3 regions of the Mesorhizobium sp. ESP7-2 genome follow, and region 3 is predicted to be linked to each of the others. Evidence: predicted binding sites of a transcription regulator. Region 3 holds the regulator's gene; each other region holds the start of a gene.
What was found. The regulator LexA, encoded in region 3, represses DNA repair genes until DNA is damaged. The targets are predictions, from matches to a motif close to TGTTCNNNNTGTGTTCNG.
Positions count from the first base shown of each region.

Region 1: the regulator LexA is predicted to act here: its motif matches at 1,613-1,630, upstream of recA (recombinase RecA).
Region 2: the regulator LexA is predicted to act here: its motif matches at 1,995-2,012, upstream of LB543_RS08280 (sel1 repeat family protein).

Region 1 covers NZ_JAIUGQ010000001.1:430,364-433,637, reverse strand. Annotated here, with positions in the region: gene alaS (alanine--tRNA ligase) at 1-183, opposite strand, end outside; gene recA (recombinase RecA) at 455-1,555, opposite strand; gene LB543_RS02250 (carbohydrate kinase family protein) at 1,858-2,802, shown strand; gene LB543_RS02245 (pseudouridine-5'-phosphate glycosidase) at 2,860-3,274, shown strand, end outside.
Region 2 covers NZ_JAIUGQ010000006.1:51,640-54,913, reverse strand. Annotated here, with positions in the region: gene LB543_RS08300 (AMP nucleosidase) at 1-639, opposite strand, end outside; gene LB543_RS08295 (hypothetical protein) at 757-951, opposite strand; gene LB543_RS08290 (hypothetical protein) at 986-1,141, opposite strand; gene LB543_RS08285 (DUF2147 domain-containing protein) at 1,354-1,695, opposite strand; gene LB543_RS08280 (sel1 repeat family protein) at 2,135-2,401, shown strand; gene LB543_RS08275 (branched-chain amino acid ABC transporter substrate-binding protein) at 2,832-3,274, shown strand, end outside.
Region 3 covers NZ_JAIUGQ010000003.1:32,575-35,848, reverse strand. Annotated here, with positions in the region: gene LB543_RS04200 (ComEC/Rec2 family competence protein) at 1-1,501, shown strand, start outside; gene lexA (transcriptional repressor LexA) at 1,495-2,238, opposite strand; gene LB543_RS04190 (GntR family transcriptional regulator) at 2,649-3,274, opposite strand, start outside.

The DNA.
Region 1 (3,274 bases), on a different contig from region 3:
GGCACGCGAATAGGGCCGCTTCTCCAAACCGGTGAAGACGTTCTTGAACTGCACCATGCCGGCATTGGTGAACATCAATGTCGGATCGTTGCGCGGCACGAGCGGGCTCGAGGCCACGACCTCATGGCCCTCCTTGCGGAAATAGTCGAGAAAGGTCGACCGGATCTCGTTCACGCCACTCATGGATACTGCCTTTTCGAGAGAGCCGCCGGCCGGACCGGCGGGAGATGGCTCTGTGTTTTCTAGAAGATGGAGTTGGCCTTTTAGCCGTAGCTCTTGACCCTGTCCAGAAACACGGAATTGGGCCAATTCGCGCCTTGCACCGGCATTTGCGCGGGCGCGCAAACGAAAACCGCCGGCGCGAAGGCCGGCGGTTTGGAACGCGGTACTACAGAACTCTGTTACTTAAGCATCAGATAATAGGCCGGATTTATGGCCAAACTCTGGCATTGCCCTACATCGCGCCGGCTTCGTCCTCGAAACCGTCGTCGCCATTGCCTTCAGAGCCGCCATTTTCGAGGAATTTTTCGGCGATCAACCCGGCATTCTGCCTGAGCGCCAGTTCGATCTCGCGCGCGGTGTCGGGATTGTCGCGCAGGAACAGTTTGGCGTTTTCGCGGCCCTGGCCGAGACGCTGCGAATTGTAGGAGAACCAGGCGCCCGACTTCTCGACCACGCCGGCCTTGACGCCGAGATCGACCAGTTCGCCGGTCTTGGAGACGCCCTCGCCATACATGATGTCGAACTCGACCACCTTAAAGGGCGGCGCCAGCTTGTTCTTGACCACCTTGACGCGGGTCTGGTTGCCGACCACCTCGTCGCGATCCTTGACCGAGCCGATGCGGCGGATGTCGAGGCGCACCGAGGCGTAGAATTTCAGCGCGTTGCCGCCGGTCGTCGTCTCAGGCGAACCGAACATGACGCCGATCTTCATGCGGATCTGGTTGATGAAGATGACCATGGTGTTGGAGCGCGAGATCGAGGCTGTCAGCTTGCGCAGCGCCTGGCTCATCAGGCGGGCCTGCAGGCCGGGCAGCGAATCGCCCATCTCGCCCTCGATTTCGGCACGCGGCGTCAGCGCCGCCACCGAATCGACCACCAGCACGTCGATGGCGCCGGAACGGACCAGCGTGTCGCAAATCTCCAGCGCCTGCTCGCCGGTGTCGGGCTGCGAGATCAGCAGGTTTTCAAGATCGACGCCGAGCTTGCGAGCGTAGACCGGATCGAGCGCGTGCTCGGCGTCGACGAAGGCGCAGATGCCGCCCTTCTTCTGGGCTTCGGCCACGGTGTGCAGGGCCAGCGTCGTCTTGCCCGAGCTTTCCGGCCCGTAGATTTCGATGATGCGGCCGCGCGGCAGGCCGCCGACGCCGAGCGCGATGTCGAGGCCGAGCGAGCCGGTCGGCACCGTTTCGATCTCGACGACCTGCTCGTTGGCGCCGAGCCGCATGATCGAGCCCTTGCCGAAAGCCCGCTCGATTTGCGACAGCGCCGCATCCAGAGCCTTTGATTTGTCCACTGCCTTATCCTCTACCAGCCGCAAAGAATTCTGAGCCATGATACATCACCCCTTGGTCGTCAATGAAGGCCGGACAATCCGTAATCCCTGCCATTTTGTACCTTTTTTGTTCTCATTTGGCAAGGGGTGACAACCAACTGAAAAACAAGCGATATCCCAATTTGTTCTTTTTTTGTCTCGCAACCCCGGGCAGGAGAGGGCTCCGCCCGGGCAGGAACAGGCTCCGCATTGGGCCAGACGGCTCGATCCTATCGCCCGGCCGAATCGCCGTCCTGCATGCGAAGCTCTGTCGCGCATTGTAGCGCTTGTGCGTCTGCAACAACAAAGGTCATATCGCCGCCATGGTGGAATCCCTAGAGATACTGGCCGTGGGCGGCGCCCATATCGACCGGCGTGGCCAGGTGTCCGGCCCCTATGTGCCGGCCGCCTCCAATCCCGGCACGATGCGCGAGGATGTCGGCGGTGGCGTCTTCAATGCGTTGCGCAGCATGGTGCGGCGCGGCCTCTCCGCATCGCTGCTCTCGGTGCGCGGCGGCGACGCGTCAGCCGATACGGTTTCACGGGCCATCGCCGAGGCAGGCATCGTCGATTTGTCGGCGGTGTTCCTCGACCGTACCACGCCGAGCTACACGGCACTGATCGATCGCGAAGGCGAATTGATCGTCGGCTTTGCCGATATGGCATTGTACGACCTGGCCTTTCCCAAGCAGATCCGGCGTTCCAAGATACGCCAGGAAGTGGCCGCCGCCGATGCCATCCTGTGCGACGCCAACCTGCCGTCGGCCGCGCTGGAGGGGTTGCTGTCGCTCGCCGCCGGCAAACCAGTTTTCGCCATCGCGATTTCGCCGGCCAAGGTGACGCGGCTAATACCGGTGCTCGGCGGGCTGGCCCAGCTCTTCATGAACCGGCGGGAGGCCCTTGTGCTGGCCGGCGTCAATGCAGGTGCCGCCGAGGGGGAAATGATCGACGGCTTGCGATGCAGCGGCCTTGCCAGCGGCGTGGTCACGGCAGGCAGCGGCCCCGTGCTGGGTTTCGATGAGACAGGTGCCTTTTCGATCCTGCCGCCTGCCCCCAGAAAGGTCGCCGATGTCACCGGCGCCGGCGACGCGCTGGCGGGCGCGACGGTCGCGGCGCTGCTGCGCGGCCTGCCGTTGCGCCAGGCCCTGCGCGAAGGCGTCGCGGCGGCAACGTTGGCCATCGAAAGCGCCAACGCCGTGCCCGAATTCACCGCGGCGAGCTTCGCGGAAGCGCTGGCCCTTGTGCCGGATGCCAGGGAAGTGGCATGAGACCGGCAAATTCATAGAGCGCAGTGGATGCGCCGCACTCCGGATTGGAGATCAGAGATGACGCCAGAAACCGCCCGCCCTTTCATCGATATCCACGCACCGGTGGCGCAAGCCCTGGCGGCCGGGCGTGCGGTGGTGGCGCTCGAAAGCACCATCATCACCCATGGCATGCCCTATCCCGACAATGGCGCCATGGCCGCCAATGTCGAAAAGATCATCAGTGACGGCGGCGCGGTGCCGGCGACGATCGCTGTGATTGGCGGCCGCATCAAGATCGGCCTCTCCGACGGCGAGCGCGAATCGCTGGCGATGACGGGTGACGCCATGAAGCTGTCGCGTGCCGATCTCGGCTTCGCCGTCGCGCAGGGACGCACGGGCGGCACCACGGTCGCTGCCACGATGATCGCGGCTGACATGGTCGGGATAAAGGTGTTCGCCACCGGTGGCATCGGCGGCGTGCACAAGGGCGCGG
Region 2 (3,274 bases), on a different contig from region 3:
GTCGATGTAGAACTGATAGTTGGTGAACAACACGAAGTTCTGGAAATGCTGCGGGCTGGTTGCGGTGTAATGCGTCATGCGGTGCAGTGAATAATCGATGCGCTGCGCCGTGAACGGCGCCAGCGGTCGGGGTTCGCCGAAGGCGGCCTCGAACGTACCGTTGGCGATCTGGTCGTCGGTGCCGTCGAGGTCCGGCACGTCGAACAGGTCGCGGATCGGCCGCTCGATACGTTCGGCAGCGGCGCCGTCGACATAGGTGCCTTCCAGGAAAGCAAAATGCAGCGGGATCGGCGTGGTCGATTCAGAGACCGTCACCGACACGCCGTGATTGCGCATGATCAGCCGAAGTTGCTCGGTGAGATAGGCTTCGAACAGGATCGGCTGGGTGACCGTGGTAGCGAAATGACCTGGTGTCGGCATGTGGCCATAGGCCTGGCGCGAGTCGACCTGGGTGAACGAACTCGTGGTGACGCCGATCTGAGGATAGAAGGCCCGGTAACGTTTGCTGCTGTCGCCGCCCGCGGCAAGTGCCGCAAAGGAGTCGCGCAGGAACTTGGTGTTGCGGTCGTAGAGCACCTCGAGCGCGGCAACGGCCTTTTTGGCGTTGTCGAAGCTTTGCCGGCCAAAAGGCTCGGGCATGACAACCGATTCGATGGCTTGGGGGTAGATTCGCTTTTCCATGGCTCAATATAGAGACTTGGACGGGCGGTTGGGAGGGGGCTCGCCGCCGAAGGCGCTCAAAGCGCCATTTTTTCTTTATCCGCGCTGCAGGCTGACCAGCAGCACGAACCCGACGCCGGACTTTCTGAGCGCCGGCGCCTCGATCGTCGAGCCGGCATCGGCGCGCATCATCGGCACTGCCAGGACCGGAGCGGCCAGGAGCATCAGGATAAGCGCCGCCCGCGGCAGCAGCCGGAGGATCCTGGAGAGATTGGCGGCGATGCGGTTCATGATGTCTGTGCTTTTCTTTTCGAGGTTCTCTGTTTCAGTGGCGAAGGTTGGTCGGGCAGGCGAGGCGGCACATTCTGGTGGCTTCGTCCCACGAGCGGGGGGAACGGCCCGCTTCGGCGACGAGGATGGCGAAGAACATTCCAAACAGGCTCATCAGCAGGCAGACGATGGTGAAGCGGCGAGCAAGCATTGGGTCCGTGTCTCCTTCAACACGCCGGAGAATGCGCTGACGCCTCTGAACCGGCCCTGATGCCAGCGTTCATCTGCGGTTCAAATTGATTGACGGGATATTGGCTGGCTTGCCGGCTACCCGAATGCCGATCGAGCGCCACTGCCTGCGCCTCGATAAAACGAAAACGGGGCCCGCCAGGCCCCGTTTTGAGATCACAAGGAGATTGACGATCAGAGCTTGTGCCAGATCTGGCTCTTGCAGATCAGTCCGCCGAGCACGCAACCGCTCATCTTGAGCGAGGCACCCGATAATGTCGCCTTGCCGGAATAGGTCTTGTCGTTTGCCGGATCGGTGATGTTGCCGGTATATTTGTTATCGCCGGCCGCCGTGAGCGAGCCGATGGTCTTGCCGACATATTTACCGGACTTGAGCGTGATGGAAAATGAACCGCCGCCTGAAATGGCCGCGGTGTCGCCCGCCTGCGTTTTCCAGTTGCCCTCGATCGGATCGGCCCATGCTGCGCCGCCCAGCATCAAAGTGGCCGCCAGGGCCAGGCTCACTTTTCGAAACATGTCTTCCTCCCTTTGGATAGCCGGCCGGATGCTCCGCCTCGCCGGTCTGCCGCTTACGCAAACGTAAGCTAATCCAGCTTCCGTCAAAACAAAAGCGGTGCCGCAACGGAAGACTTCGGCATTTTGAATGCGCCTGAATTCGCCTGGTCGGCGCGGGAATGAAAAACGACCGGCGTGTCGCGTTTGTTTCCCGTGGTTAGCGGAGTGTTGATTGCGGCCCCGAAAATTTTCGTCAAATTTGACGAAAACCAGCCGAATTGCTGGCTTCGTATCCTTAACGAATTTCCGCGTTTACCTCTTGTTTTAGCTTTGTTTTCCTCAAATTAAGCACGCCATTTAACGACGGATTCAAGCCTGCGCGGCATTCTCGAAAGCATCGAAAGAGCGGCCCGGACAAGACAAACGGAGGCAGCTCTCGGGAGCCAGACAGGGGACTAAAATGGCACGTTTTGAAATGCTTGAAGCAGGCTTCGGCGCCATGGGGGCAACTGCCCAGGCCGACATTCTTTTCGAACTGGGCATGATGTATGCGACCGGTCGCGATTGCGAGACCGACGTCGTTGCCGCCCACAAATGGTTCAACATCGCCGCCATCAAGGGTTCGGCCCGCGCCGCGGAGTTGCGCTCGGAACTCTCGGCGGCCATGTCGAAGGTCGAGATCGCCAAGGCCCTGCGCGAAGCTCGCGAATGGATGACCATGCACTGAGTTCCGTCAGGCGGGGACGCTCCGGCCAAGGCCGCTAAAAGACGGTCGGGCCAACAGGGATAAGGCTGCGCAGACAGCCAGGCCACAGGCCAACAATGAAAAGAATGCGGCAGGCCGGCAGGTCCAAGCCGCGCGACGGACCATGATCCCGAAGTGGATCGGGGCTTCGGCAAGATCATGGCCAACAGGAAGACAGGGAAGGTGGGTTGGGTTCACAGCGCGGGGGCGCCGGGGAAACAGCCTGACAGGCAAAAAAGCCACGACCAGCCGAAACAAGGCTGGCGTGGCTTTTTGCGTGGATGAGGCCGCGCAGGCCCAATCGAGCGGCGTCAATGCGCCTAGACAGGCCCGATGAAGGATGAAATTGTCCCGCCTCTCTGGAAGAAGCGCGGCCGGGGCGGCCGCGCGTGAGTGGAGGAGTTCCATTGTCATGAAAAAACTGAGGATTTTGAGCGCGGCCATTTTCGGCCTGATGATGAGCGCGCCGGTCGCATTCGCCGACGACATCACCGTCTCGGTGGTCGGCCCGATGACCGGACAACTCGCGACCATCGGCGATCAGTTCAAGCAAGGCGCACAGGCCGCGGCCGATGCCATCAACGCCGCGGGCGGCGTCAACGGCTCGATGATCAAGCTCGACATCGAGGACGACCAGTGCGATCCCAAGCAGGCCGTGTCGGTCGCCAACCGCATCGTTGCCAACGGCGTCAAGTTCATCGATGGCCATGCCTGCTCGGGTTCGAGCATTCCGGCCTCGGCGGTCTATGCCGAAGCCGGCGCGCTGATGATGAGCCCGGCGTCCTCCAACCCGGTGCTGACCGATGCGGCGGCCAAGAACGGCTGGTCGACGATCATGCGTCTTTATACGCGTGA
Region 3 (3,274 bases):
CGTGCGCGCCGGCATTCCCAATGAAATCAACGAAGCGATGCGGCGTACCGGCATCTATCACATCATCTCCATTTCGGGACTGCATATGGCGCTGGTGGCCGGCACCATCATGGGTCTGTTACGCGGCGTCTTCGCGCTGTTTCCAGGCTTTTCCGCGCGCCGGCCGGTGAAGAAATACGCGGCCGCCGCCGCACTTTTCTCTGTCGCCGCCTATCTCGTCATTTCCGGCGTCGTCGTCGCCGCCGAGCGCAGCTTCATCATGCTGGCGGTGATGCTGGTCGCCGTCTTGTTCGATCGCGCGGCACTGACCATGCGCAACCTGGCGATCTCGGCGATCGCCGTCATCCTGGTTTCCCCGCACGAGGTCGTCGGCCCGAGCTTCCAGATGTCGTTCGCTGCGACAGCGGCCTTGGTAGGCGCCTATGCCGGCTGGGCCGACCACCATGCGGGAAAGACGAGGCCACCGCCGCCAAAGCGATCCCTGCCCGGGTTCCTGACGCGAAAGTTCCTCTTGGCGACAGGTGGATTGGCCGTGACATCCATCATCGCCGGCAGCGCAACGGCGCTGTTTGCCATCTGGCATTTCCAGCGGGTGTCGCCGCTCAGCCTGTTCGCCAATCTGGCCGTCATGCCGATCGTATCGGTTGTGATGTTCCTGGCTGTCGCCAGCGCGTTGCTGATGCCGTTCGGGTTGGATTGGCCGGCTCTCTACCTCATGGGCAAGGGCCTGACGGCGATGATCGCCGTATCGGCGTGGATATCGGAGCGCTCTCCGATCGATGGGGTCGGGCTGATCTCGCAGCAATCCGTGCTGCTGGTCACCGTCGCGCTGGTCATCGCGACGATGGCGACGACCTGGCTGCGGCTTGCCGCGCTGCCATTCGCGCTTGCCGGCCTGTTGACCGTGTCGCACACGCGCACGCCCGATGTGCTGATCTCGGAAGATGCGCGGCTGGTCGCATTGCCGATCGGCAATGGCGAACTGGCCGTCAACCGGGAACGTCCGAACGAATTCGCAGCCGAAAACTGGAAACGCGCCCTGGTCTCAGAATCAATCGTCAAACCGGAAATGTTCGACAAGACGGACGGGCAATTCGACATCGCTAGTCCCACCGACCTGCCGCAGGGATCGCCGTTCTATTGCCGCGAAGGCCTGTGTCTTGCCAGGCACCCATCCGGCGCAATCATCGCCTATGTCGAGGATCGCAAGAACACCTGGAAGGCCTGCGCCTTCGCCGACCTGATCGTCGTCAATGACGCTACCGCCTATGACGCCTGCCACAATCCGCTGGTTCTCGTCGTCACGAAACGGCAACTCGCCCGCAAGGGGAGTGCCGCCGTCTTCTTCGATCCCCAGTCGGCCACGAGCCCGGCTGCGATCGAATTCGCCGTCGACGGACCATACCGGCCCTGGCACGAGCAGCGAAAATTCTCACGCGAGGCGAGGGGGCTGCCGCCCTATAAAAAGCCTGACAAACCTGATGGCAAACCGGTTCAGTAGCGTCTTATCAGCCCGACCAGCTTGCCCTGCACCTTGACCCTGTCTGGCCCGAAGATGCGTGTTTCGTAGGCTGGATTGGCGGCTTCGAGCGCGATCGAAGCGCCCTTGCGGCGAAACCGCTTCAGCGTTGCTTCCTCCTCATCGACCAGCGCCACGATGATTTCGCCCGGACTTGCCGTATCGGCATTGCGGATGATGACCGTGTCGCCGTCGAAGATACCGGCCTCGATCATCGAGTCGCCCTTGACCTCCAGCGCATAGTGCTCGCCGCCCATGATCATGTCCGGCGGCACCGAAATCGAATGCGTCTGATGCTGGATGGCATCGATCGGCACACCGGCGGCGATACGGCCCATGACCGGGATGGACACGGCTGAAACCGCATCGTCGTCGTTACCGGCCGCGGGCAGGCGAGAAGGCGCCGCCGCCGGCCTGATCTGGCGGCCGAGACCGCCTTGGCCAAGGCTGCCCTGGATGACGCTTGGCGAGAACTTCTTCGCCGCATTGAGGCCCGGCGCGATCGAGTCCGGCAGCCGCAGCACTTCCAGCGCGCGCGCCCGGTTGGGCAGCCGGCGAATGAAGCCGCGTTCCTCCAACGCCGTGATCAGGCGATGGATCCCCGACTTGGAGGCAAGATCGAGCGCTTCCTTCATCTCGTCGAAAGAGGGCGGTATCCCGCTTTCCTTGAGCCGTTCGTGGATGAACATCAGCAGTTCATGTTGCTTGCGTGTCAGCATGGCGGCCCCCAAGGCAGTGAACGAAGGTCTGAACCAGAATCGAAAAACAAACCCAGAACAAACACTATCTGTTCCAGTTGTGTTCCGCAACCGTTTAAAGTTTAATGAATTTGTTAAGGCGTCTGAAGTTTTTTGCCCGCGACAGCGGACGGCAATCGACCCTTTCCGCCGTCGGCAAGGACATTGAAATCGTGTTGGTTAATGGGCTGTGGCCCATCCTCCGCCGAGGCTTGGCATCAGTCTTTTTGAGGGCTTTTCCGGGGATGGATCGTAAAAATTATGGATCCATTATTCGCGGAACGAAACGAAACCAAAACGCCAACGATTGTAGCTTCGGGGCAGCGACGGATCCAGGCGTCCGGCCGGCTCCGATCAAGTGCGTGCGAACAGGCGTCGCGGAAGCGCTGAAGTCATCCGGCGACAGCTTTCAAGCTGCCGGCGCGGGCGGCGTACTCGGTCGCGCCGCTGTCTTCGCTGTGGACATAGACATGCAGGGTGTAGCCGATATGCGCAGTCATCAGCGCCTTGGCCCGCTCGACGTCACGATCGAGTGCCGCTTCCATGATCGCGGTATGGTGTTCGATCGCAATCGCTTCACGCAGTGCCTCCATCGCCTCTTCATAGCCATTCTTGAGGCCAGCCGCGGCCCGCAATGTCGGCGCCAGACCAAGAAAGCGATGATGCCGGCGCAGCTGATCCGAGATTGTCGAGCGGAAACGCAGCAGCCAATCGCATGTGGCGGCGCTCAGCAGCGCCGCATGGAAAGCCTCGTGGTTCTCGTCCCATTTGTCGACGGCCGCATCCGAGGGATCGTCGACCGCGGTCTTGCAGCGGGAGAGCCGGTAGTGGGCGGTGACGACAGCATCCTCCCACTCCTTGCCGCCTTTCTCCATCGATTCGAGGAATAGGGGGATCTCGACCACCATCCTGGCGCGCGCCAGGTCCTCCAGTTCGGCCCGCGATACCGGAGCCACGGTAAAGCCGCGATTGCTGATGGCGGTGACAAGGCGTTCGGCCTCGAGCCGCGACAAGGCTT